Regions from separate parts of the Paenibacillus sp. FSL H3-0321 genome, predicted to be linked through region 3. Evidence: riboswitches for the same ligand, from Rfam matches in the RefSeq annotation. Region 3 holds a riboswitch; each other region holds the start of a gene.
The links. Region 3 has a riboswitch for thiamine pyrophosphate ahead of MHI45_RS29635 (thiamine phosphate synthase). Riboswitches for the same ligand answer to the same signal wherever they lie in the genome.

Region 1 (3,274 bases), 3.4 Mb from region 3:
ACGTGATATATATTGGTCTGATATATTAATAAGTGTAATATGTAGATGTTTTTAAATAAGGAGGAGCTATTCTTGAACAGTCAGGATGTTATTTTAGGCTTGCTCATGAAAGAAGCGTTGACTGGCTACGAAATAAAGCAGTTATTGGAGAATGTGTTGTCTAATTTCTATAGCTCTAGTTATGGCACGATTTATCCTACGCTTGCCCGAATGGAGAAGGAAGAATTAATAACCAAGGAAATTGTGCCCCAGAAAGGTAAGCCAAACAAGAATGTTTATAACATAACGGCTAAAGGGCGAGATTGTTTTAACGACTATTTACTAGCGCCACTAGAGGGAGACAGTAGTAAGAAATCCGATTTTATGATGAGGCTTTATTTTGGCCGATTTGTGGGGTATGACAAGGTGATTTTCTGGTTGAAGCAAGTACAAGAGGAATCACAAAAAAAGTTAGATCAGTTATTAGAGCAGTATTCACATTATAAAGATGAAATGCACCCGGCCCAGATCATTTGCATCCAGATTGGGATAGCAGAATATAAAGCTAAACTTGCAACCATTGCCGGGGGATTGTTAAGCATGGAGCAGTTAGAGGAAGAGAAGAGCAGCATTTAGCGAATTCAGATACTTTTAGGAGGAATTTTAATGAAAACAATATTCATCACGGGTGCTTCATCTGGCATTGGGAGAGCTACTGTAAAACATTTTGCTGAAAGAGGATGGAACGTAGTAGCCACGATGCGTGCACCTGAAAAAGAAACTGAATTCATTACATTGGACAATGTATTGGTGTTGCGGTTAGATGTTGAGAAAACAGATACCATTCAATCTGCATTGGCTGAAGCTATTCAGCGGTTTGGTAAAATTGACGTTCTCCTGAATAATGCCGGATATGGGTCAATGGGGCTTATAGAAGTAGCTACGGATGAGCAGATCCGCAGACAATTTGAAGTGAATGTTTTTGGTCTTATTAGTATGACTAAAGCCATGCTGCCTCATTTTAGATCTAATCAGGAAGGGTTGCTAATCAACATCTCTTCAATGGGAGGGATCGTGACCTTTCCTACGATGTCTCTGTATCACTCCACTAAATTCGCGGTAGAAGGTTTTTCTGAATCCGTATCTTTTGAATTAGCATCCCAAAACATCAAAGTAAAGTTGATTGAACCAGGAGCCATTAGCACGGACTTTGGCGGAAGATCGATGGAGTTCTTTTTTAATGATGGCTTAACGGATTATAAATCATTCACTACTGCCTTTCTGGGTAAATTAGGGGAAATGGAAAAAGCTCCAGACTATGCCTCGGCACCAGAACTTGTAGCTGACACTATTTATCAAGCGGCCACAGACGGTACAAGCAAATTCCGTTATGTAGTGGGAGAAGATGCGGAAATGCTCATAAGTATGAAGAAAAATACGGTTGAGGAAGAGTATCTAAGTAATATAGCTCAGCATTTTTCATAAAAAGAGGACAGGTTTATCCAAAGCTCTATTAAGAGCACCGTTGACAATTGCTGGATTTCTCTGTAACTTAAACATAACTAAATAAGAAACCACTAGGGGAGCCTGAATAGGCTGAGACGGGAAAAATGCATTCCTGGACCCTTGAACCTGATCTGGATCATACCAGCGTAGGAAAGTGGAGTCGGACCTTTATTTCATTGTTGGCGTTAGCCTTATATGGATATTTGAGCCGCTCCATGTGGAGCGGCTTTTTTGCGCGCACTCTTATTTATTTAAACCTTAAGGAGGAAACAAGATGCCGAATCAAGAGAAGAAACATGAGGTCGATCTGTGTGCTTTTCCGGGAAGTCACAAGGTGTATGTGGAGGGCTCACGGCCTGATATTCAAGTTCCAATGCGCGAGATTACATTAAGCCGAACCTCGGGTACGGCCGGAGAAGCGGAGAATGCTCCTGTCCATGTCTATGATACAAGCGGGCCTTATACTAATGATGAAGCCTATAGCGATATCCGCAAGGGGTTAACGCCTCACAGGCTTCAGTGGATCGCGGAGCGGGGAGATGCCGAATCTTACGAAGGAAGAACGGTCAAGCCGGAGGATAACGGGAATCTCACGGAGAAGTCGGCGGCAGAGGTGTTTCCGGGATTGCAGCGTCGGCCCTTGAGAGCCAGAGAAGGCGGCAATGTCAGCCAGCTGCATTATGCGCGCAGAGGCCTGATTACGTCGGAGATGGAATTTATCGCAATCCGGGAAAATGTAACCCCTGAGTTTGTTAGAGAGGAAGTAGCCAGCGGCCGTGCGATCATTCCAGCGAATATTAACCATCCTGAGAGTGAACCGATGATTATCGGGCGGAATTTCCTGGTGAAGATCAATGCCAATATCGGGAATTCGGCGGTGTCCTCTTCCATTGATGAAGAAGTAGAGAAGATGAGATGGGCTACCCGCTGGGGAGCGGATAATATTATGGATCTGTCGACAGGCAAAAATATTCACACCACCCGTGAATGGATTATCCGCAACTCTCCGGTACCTATCGGGACAGTGCCTATCTATCAGGCTTTGGAAAAAGTAAACGGCAAGGCCGAGGATTTAACTTGGGAGGTATACCGGGACACTCTGATCGAGCAGGCGGAGCAAGGAGTGGATTATTTCACCATTCACGCCGGGGTACTGCTGCGTTACATCCCATTAACGGCCAAAAGAATGACGGGTATCGTCTCCAGAGGGGGTTCGATTATGGCGGCCTGGTGCCTGGCCCATCATCAGGAGAACTTTCTCTATACACATTTCGAGGATATTTGTGAAATCATGAAGGCTTATGATGTTGCGTTCTCTTTAGGTGACGGGCTGCGGCCAGGCTCCATTGCCGATGCTAATGATGAAGCCCAGTTTGCCGAGCTGGAGACGTTGGGGGAATTAACCTCGCTTGCCTGGAAGCATGATGTTCAGGTGATGGTGGAAGGCCCGGGCCATGTACCGATGCATCTGATCAAAGAGAATATGGATAAACAGCTTGAGCTCTGCCATGGCGCTCCTTTTTACACACTGGGTCCGCTGACTACGGATATTGCACCCGGCTATGATCATATCACCTCGGCTATTGGAGCGGCGATGATCGGCTGGTTCGGCACGGCGATGTTGTGTTATGTTACCCCGAAGGAGCATTTAGGATTGCCTAACAAAAATGATGTGCGGGAAGGCGTCATCACCTATAAAATTGCCGCCCATGCAGCCGACTTGGCCAAAGGACACAAGGGGGCGCAGGATCGGGATAACGCACTCTCCAAAGCGCGCTTCGAGTTCCGT
Region 2 (3,274 bases), 830 kb from region 3:
GCTTAAGTCCGGAGAAAAAGGAGGGCAGTGCCAGCGGAATCTGCGTCTTACGCAATATCTGCCAACGGTTTGCCCCAAGCGTCAGGAGCAGGTCTCTGTACAGGCTGCCGCTTTGCCGCAGGCCGTCATAGACGGCTACCACAACCGGGAAAAAGGCAGTCAGAAAGACGACAGCAACCTTGCCCCACAGGGTATAGCCGAACCACATAATAAAAATAGGTGAGAGCGCGATCAGCGGAATGGTCTGGCTGATAATCAGCATGGGATAAAGTGCTTTGGCGAGCGGAGCGAACATATGCATGCCGGTACCCAGCAGTGTTCCGCAAACAACCGAGAGGGCAAACCCGATCAGTGACTCCTGCAACGTGGCGGGCAAATGCTCTCCGAACAGCAGTCCCCGCTTTTCAATCAGCGCTGTCCAAATTGCACTTGGCGCCGGGAGAATAAATGAAGGGATCATGTTCAGCTGTGCTGTGAGCTCCCATGCCGCAATAAGCAGCACCACAAGCAGTAGAAAGGGGCCATAAGTCCGCAGCTGTTTCTTATACCATAGAGCTCTCATGCAATCTACTCTCCAAATCCTCCCGCAGGGCAACAAACTGCGGTTCATAATTCATTTTGTAATGTCTGGGTCTCGGCAAAGTGACGATTAGCTCCTGCAGCCCGCCGTCAGAGCCGCCGGTCATCAAATAAATCCGGTCGCTGAGCAGCAGCGCTTCTTCAAGATCATGAGTGATGAACAGAACGGACTTATCCAGCCCGCCCCACAGCTCCAGCAGCCAGCGGTGCATCTCCCGTTTGGTGATCGCGTCCAGCGCTCCAAACGGCTCGTCAAGCAGCAGCAGTTCGTTGCCTGCAGCTAGTGTGCGCAGCAGAGCGACCCGCTGGCGCATCCCGCCGGACAGCTCCTGCGGATAAGCATTTTCCTTGCCGGAAAGGCCAAAGCCGTCCAGCATTCCGCGGATCCGGGCGAGTACCTCGTGCCGGCTAGAGTCCTGCTTAAGCTCCCATGGAAGCAGGCAATTGTCCAGCACGGTCCTCCAAGGCAGCAGCAGGTCCTGCTGCGGCATATAAGCGATCTGTCCAAGCCGCGAGCGTGTCGAAGGAGAGGAGCGTCCATGTACGGTTATTTCACCGCCGGACGGCTCTAGCAGGCCGGCAATGATTTTGAACAGTGTGCTTTTCCCGCAGCCGCTGGCTCCAACAACGGAAATGAATTCGCCTTGGCGGACGGTCATTGAAAGACCGGAGAATACCGGATTCCTAGTCGCTGCAAACGAATAAGCCAGGTTGGTTATAGTGAGCATATTGGGATGTGGAAACCTCCTGGGGGCGTAGTTTGTTTAACGTTACTTGCCTGATCGGCGGCAACAGCAAACACAAGAAAGACCCATTCATTTCCGGAGGAAATAAATGGGTCTGAACGTCACAGTCAGTTAGCTTAATGCGGCTCCGCTGAACAATTCTGCTCCACTTCCCTCCGCTGGTATGATCCAGATCAGGTTCCAAGGGTCCGGAGCTTAAAGCTCCGTCTCAGTCGGCCGACTCCCCTAGTGAAAAAACAGGTCAATATTGAATTTGCAATTGCTAATTAATATACCATATCCCGGCAGTTTGTAAAGAGAAGCAGTCGCTTACATTGCTGCAGTCCGGTTGTGAACAGTATGAGCATACCGGCGGGAATCGCCTCTTTGCCGGAGCTGTACCGTTTCGGCTGGCATAAGTAGAGGTCTGACTAAAGATGCAAAAAACTTGATGAAGCAGCGGTGCTTTTGGGCAAGATAAGCAAGTGTCCATGCAGTGAAAAATAGAGGGATTTTGAAAGGGGTTCATGTGATGAAGAAGCTTAGTCTGACTATCCTGCTGCTGCTAACTCTGCTGCCGGCAGGGGCATGCGGCAATAATAACAATACAGCGCCTGCGGCTACTGCTGCGCCCACAGAAAAAGCGGCGGCTCCGGCCGGGCAGAACTCACTGGAAGCTGTTAAAGCAAGTGGCAAGCTGCGTATTGGTACGGAGGGGACATATGCTCCGTTTACTTTTCATGATGCAGAGGGCAAGCTTACCGGTTTTGATGTGGAGATTGCGAAGGAGATTACGAAACGGCTGGGGGTGGAACCCGAATTTATAGAAACCCAATGGGATGGCCTGTTTGCCGGCATGGATGCCAAACGTTTTGATACGATATTCAACGAGGTTTCGATCACGGATGAACGCAAGGTGAAATATGATTTCTCTGAGCCGTATATCGTCTCCAAGGGCGCGCTGATCGTGCGCGAGGATAACCAGAATATTACAGCCTTCGCGGATCTTAAAGGTAAGAAGGCAGGTCAATCGCTGACCAGCAACCTGTCCGATATCGCCCGGGAGAACGGTGCAGAGATCGTCGCTGTGGATGGCTTCAACCAGGCCATAGACCTGCTGACCTCGGGCCGGATTGATGCGACCGTAAATGACGGCTTGTCCTATCTCGACTTAAAGAAGCAAAAACCAGATGCAAAGATCAAACAGGTGGATGAAACGGCCGAGGGATCGAAAAGTGCGGCAGTTTTCCTCAAAGGAAACGAAGAGCTGGTTAATGCCGTCAGCGATGCACTGGCTGAAATGAAGAGCGATGGAACCTATCTGAAAATATCGGAGAAATACTTTGGGGCGGATGTGTCCAAATAATAAATGGAGCTGGCGCGAAGATGCAGCCGAGTGTCCAAAAAGGATGTCTGAACGATGGATGACCGGAAAATTGGGATTTTCATGGATTCACTGCTGCCCCTGTTTAAAGCGGGGGTGGCTTATACCCTTCCGCTGGCGCTTGTTTCCTTTGCGCTTGGATTGCTGCTGGCTGTTCTTACCGCGCTGTTCCGTCTCTCCTCATGGAGAATCCCGAAGCTGATCGCCCGGTTCTACGTCTGGGTAATCCGCGGGACACCGCTGCTGGTGCAGCTCTTTATTATCTTTTATGGACTTCCGGCGGCAGGGATTGTGCTGGATCCTTTTATTGCCGCTGTAATCGGTTTTACACTCAGTGTTGGAGCCTATTCTTCGGAAATTGTCCGGGCAGCCATCCTGTCCATACATAAAGGCCAATGGGAAGCTGCCTTTTCCGTCGGAATGAGCCGGGGGCAGGCACTGCGGCGGATTATTCTGCCTCAGGCGGCGCGTGTATCGGTTCCGCCCTTGTCGAACTCTTTTATCAGTCTCGTAAAGGACACCTCCCTGGCGGCAAGCATTACGTACGTTGAGATGTTCAAAACAGCGCAGCAGATCACGGCGACCA
Region 3 (3,274 bases):
TCTATCGGGTACCACCCCGCCATGCCGGTGTCACGGCTCAGCGCAGACAACGGTTTACAGCAGTTCGTTCAGGGAGAAAACATGGCTTTTCTCAAATTCAGCGAGGATTCCCGCCGGAAGCAGGCGTTGAAGCTCGAGCCGGGTACACCATTTATAATCCGAATGCTCTTCGGACAGCTGTACTGCATGGTCTGTGCTCCGGCACAAATAGGTGATAATGACAAGCTGCCTTGCCGGATCGGTTAGAAACGAGGTTGCATACAGCAGATTGCCGACAGTAACCGCAAGTCCGGTCTCCTCGTAAATCTCCCTTTCCAGAGCCGCCTCCAGGTCTTCTCCGAATTCTATTTTCCCGCCCGCACATTCCCAGGTGCCCGCTCCGACAGAATCTCTTGCCGCACGCCGAACAAGCAGAATCCGGCCTCCATGTACAATAACTCCTTTGACAGCAACGATGATGCTGCGAGTGTGTTTGACCATATTGCGTGCTCTCCCCTCTGCGCAGAGTCTGCATAAATCTGCAACTCCATTTGCTGGATTAGTGCTTTCTCTCTAAAGTATATCGCCTTCCCCGGCAAAAACGACTGACATTTTAGTTTGACCGCGCCCAAGGTGTGGTAAGTAACATAACGTAAAGCAAATGAAGAGATGATCTGCAGGTGCATAAACCAGGCACCCTGAGCCAACCCTAAAACGATGAGTAACCAACAGGTACACAGCGAAAGGAGAATGGATCATGCCAGACAACACGCAAACCAAAAAAACACTACCTCCGCAGGTGCAGGACCGCCAGCCCGGAATTGAAAGTGAAATGAATCCGCTGCCGGAGTTCGAGACTTCAGCCTATAAGGCGGCGGGCAAGCTGCTGGGCAAGGCGGCTCTGATTACAGGAGGAGACAGCGGTATTGGCCGGGCGGTTGCCGTTCATTTTGCCAAGGAGGGTGCGGATGTCGTTATTTCCTACCTCAATGAGCATTCCGATGCCGAAGAGACTAAACGCCAGGTGGAGCAAGAGGGGCGGAAGTGCATTCTGATTGCCGGCGATATTGGCGTGGAGGCGTTCTGCCAGGATCTGATCAATAAGACGGTGGAAGGACTCGGCAAGCTGGACATCCTGATTAATAATGCGGCCGAGCAGCATCCGCAGGAGAAGATTGAGGATATTACCTCCGAGCAGCTGGAGCGGACGTTCCGCACGAATATTTTTTCGATGTTCTATTTGACCAAGGCAGCCATGCCTCACCTGAAAAAAGGGTCCACGATCATCAACACGACTTCGATCACAGCCTACCGGGGCAGCCCGCAGCTGCTGGACTATTCGTCCACCAAAGGTGCGATACTCAGCTTTACCCGTTCGCTGTCGATGAATCTGGCGGACAAAGGCATCCGGGTCAATGCCGTAGCGCCGGGACCGATTTGGACACCGCTTATTCCGTCGACCTTTGACGCGAAGAAAGTCAGTGAATTCGGCGGCACGCAGCCAATGAAACGCCCGGGACAACCGGAGGAGCTGGCTCCGGCCTATGTGTATCTGGCTTCCGATGATTCATCTTATGTAAGCGGACAGGTAATGCATGTGAATGGCGGCGAGGTCGTAAACGGCTAAACGCGGTTGCTGATTCCACTGCTATGAATAATTAGAGTCTGGAGCGGACCCTTGGGTTCCGCTCTTTTTGATGCAGGCCTCTTTTAAAGGATGGCTCTTCAAGGAATAATATGTTAGTATATGAAACGTTAAGCGTAATTGAATATGAATTTGTCACTAGGGGTGCCGCAAGGCTGAGACGAACATACCCGTTCGGACCCTTTGAACCTGATCTGGTTTATACCAGCGTAGGGAAGTGGAGAACGAATAACTGCAGCGGGGCTGAATGGCCCGGTATTCCTGTATATATTCCAGACTGCCTCCTTTACGGGGGCGGTCTTTTTTGTATTTGCCGGTAATGCAAAAGAACAGGAGAAGGTGAACGTGTTGAAAGAGATACATTTGATCTCGGATGGAAGGCAGAATCCGGCGCAGTTTGTTCAGCTGGCTGCGGCTGTGCAATTCATAGTGGATTATATCCATCTCCGGGAAAAGGCAATGTCTGCGCGGGAGCTCATAGCTCTAACGGAGCAGCTGATCATAGCGGGGGTTCCGCCTGCCAAGCTGGTGATCAACGACCGGATAGACGTTGCTCTGGCCGCAGGGGCGGGCGGGGTCCAGTTGGCTTGGCACAGCCTGCCGCCTGCCGTAGCGCGCAGCGTAGCACCGGACCTGCGATTGGGAAGGTCGGTGCATTCCCCGGAGGAGGCGGCTGAATCCGGCCGGCAGGGAGCGGACTTCTGCCTGTTCGGGCATGTGTTTCCCTCAGCCTGCAAGCCGGGGCAGCGGGAACGCGGATTGCAGCAGCTGGCTGAGGCTGTCCGCTGCAGCAGCATTCCGCTGATCGCCATAGGCGGAATTGAGCCGGGCAATGCCGGAAAGGTTCTGGCAACGGGTGCTTCCGGAATTGCCGTAATGTCCGGAATATGCAGTGCAGGAGATCCTGTGGCCGCCGCTACAGCCTACAGATCAGCAGTTCAGGCCGTACCTTAAGTCTGAAGCCATGAATAATGCTCCTGCACCAGTTAAAGGAGGTGAGCAAGCATGAATTTGATCGTGAATGGAAAAGGCGGGGCCTATGAAGAGAGCTGCCGGACTGTAGCTGATCTGCTAAGCCGGTCCGAGTGGACCGGGAGACTGGTTATCGTGGAGCTGAACGGTGAGATCGTCGGCAAGGACGTTTATGGAGATACGCTGCTGAGCGAAGGTGACCGCGTAGAGCTGGTCCACTTTGTCGGCGGGGGCTAAAGTGCCAGTGTGTGTTGCCGGATGCAAGAAGCAAGAAGCAAGAGGCAAATGGTATGAGGTGAGTGGTAAGTGGTAGGAAGCAAGAGGCAAGAGGCAAGAAGCAAGAGGTAAGAAGCAGGAAGCAGGAAGCAGGAAGCAGGAAGTAGGAAGCAAGGAGCAAGGGCAGGGGGGAAGATGTAGTAAGCAAGAGTTAAAGGCAAGACGTAAGACGTAAGACATAAGAGGTAAGATAAAAACTCGGCGTATCAGCAACAGAAGCTCCGCATTTTAGCGGGCCACTATCTCAGGAGGCGATTTTATGCAAGATTCTTTCGTTATCGGCGGAATCCCTTTATCCAGCAGGCTGTTTATCGGAACCGGGAAATACAGCCGCAATACCCTTATTCCCGAAGTGATTGCACGCTCGGGTTCTCAGGTCATTACGGTGGCTCTTCGCCGGGT

Region 1: it holds a riboswitch for thiamine pyrophosphate, as region 3 does, so the genes downstream of both, thiC (phosphomethylpyrimidine synthase ThiC) here and MHI45_RS29635 (thiamine phosphate synthase) in region 3, are expected to answer to the same signal.
Region 2: it holds a riboswitch for thiamine pyrophosphate, as region 3 does, so the genes downstream of both, MHI45_RS33480 (ABC transporter ATP-binding protein) here and MHI45_RS29635 (thiamine phosphate synthase) in region 3, are expected to answer to the same signal.

Annotation. Positions count from the first base shown of each region.
Region 1 is NZ_JBBODH010000001.1:3,303,161-3,306,434, reverse strand. It holds gene MHI45_RS14475 (PadR family transcriptional regulator) at 73-615, shown strand; gene MHI45_RS14470 (SDR family oxidoreductase) at 646-1,464, shown strand; TPP riboswitch at 1,549-1,655, shown strand; gene thiC (phosphomethylpyrimidine synthase ThiC) at 1,760-3,274, shown strand, end outside.
Region 2 is NZ_JBBODH010000001.1:7,571,624-7,574,897, forward strand. It holds gene MHI45_RS33475 (ABC transporter permease) at 1-562, opposite strand, end outside; gene MHI45_RS33480 (ABC transporter ATP-binding protein) at 543-1,307, opposite strand; TPP riboswitch at 1,459-1,562, opposite strand; gene MHI45_RS33485 (amino acid ABC transporter substrate-binding protein) at 1,837-2,670, shown strand; gene MHI45_RS33490 (amino acid ABC transporter permease) at 2,725-3,274, shown strand, end outside.
Region 3 is NZ_JBBODH010000001.1:6,739,832-6,743,105, forward strand. It holds gene MHI45_RS29625 (NUDIX hydrolase) at 55-480, opposite strand; gene MHI45_RS29630 (SDR family oxidoreductase) at 737-1,606, shown strand; TPP riboswitch at 1,755-1,857, shown strand; gene MHI45_RS29635 (thiamine phosphate synthase) at 1,970-2,578, shown strand; gene thiS (sulfur carrier protein ThiS) at 2,630-2,833, shown strand; gene MHI45_RS29645 (thiazole synthase) at 3,132-3,274, shown strand, end outside.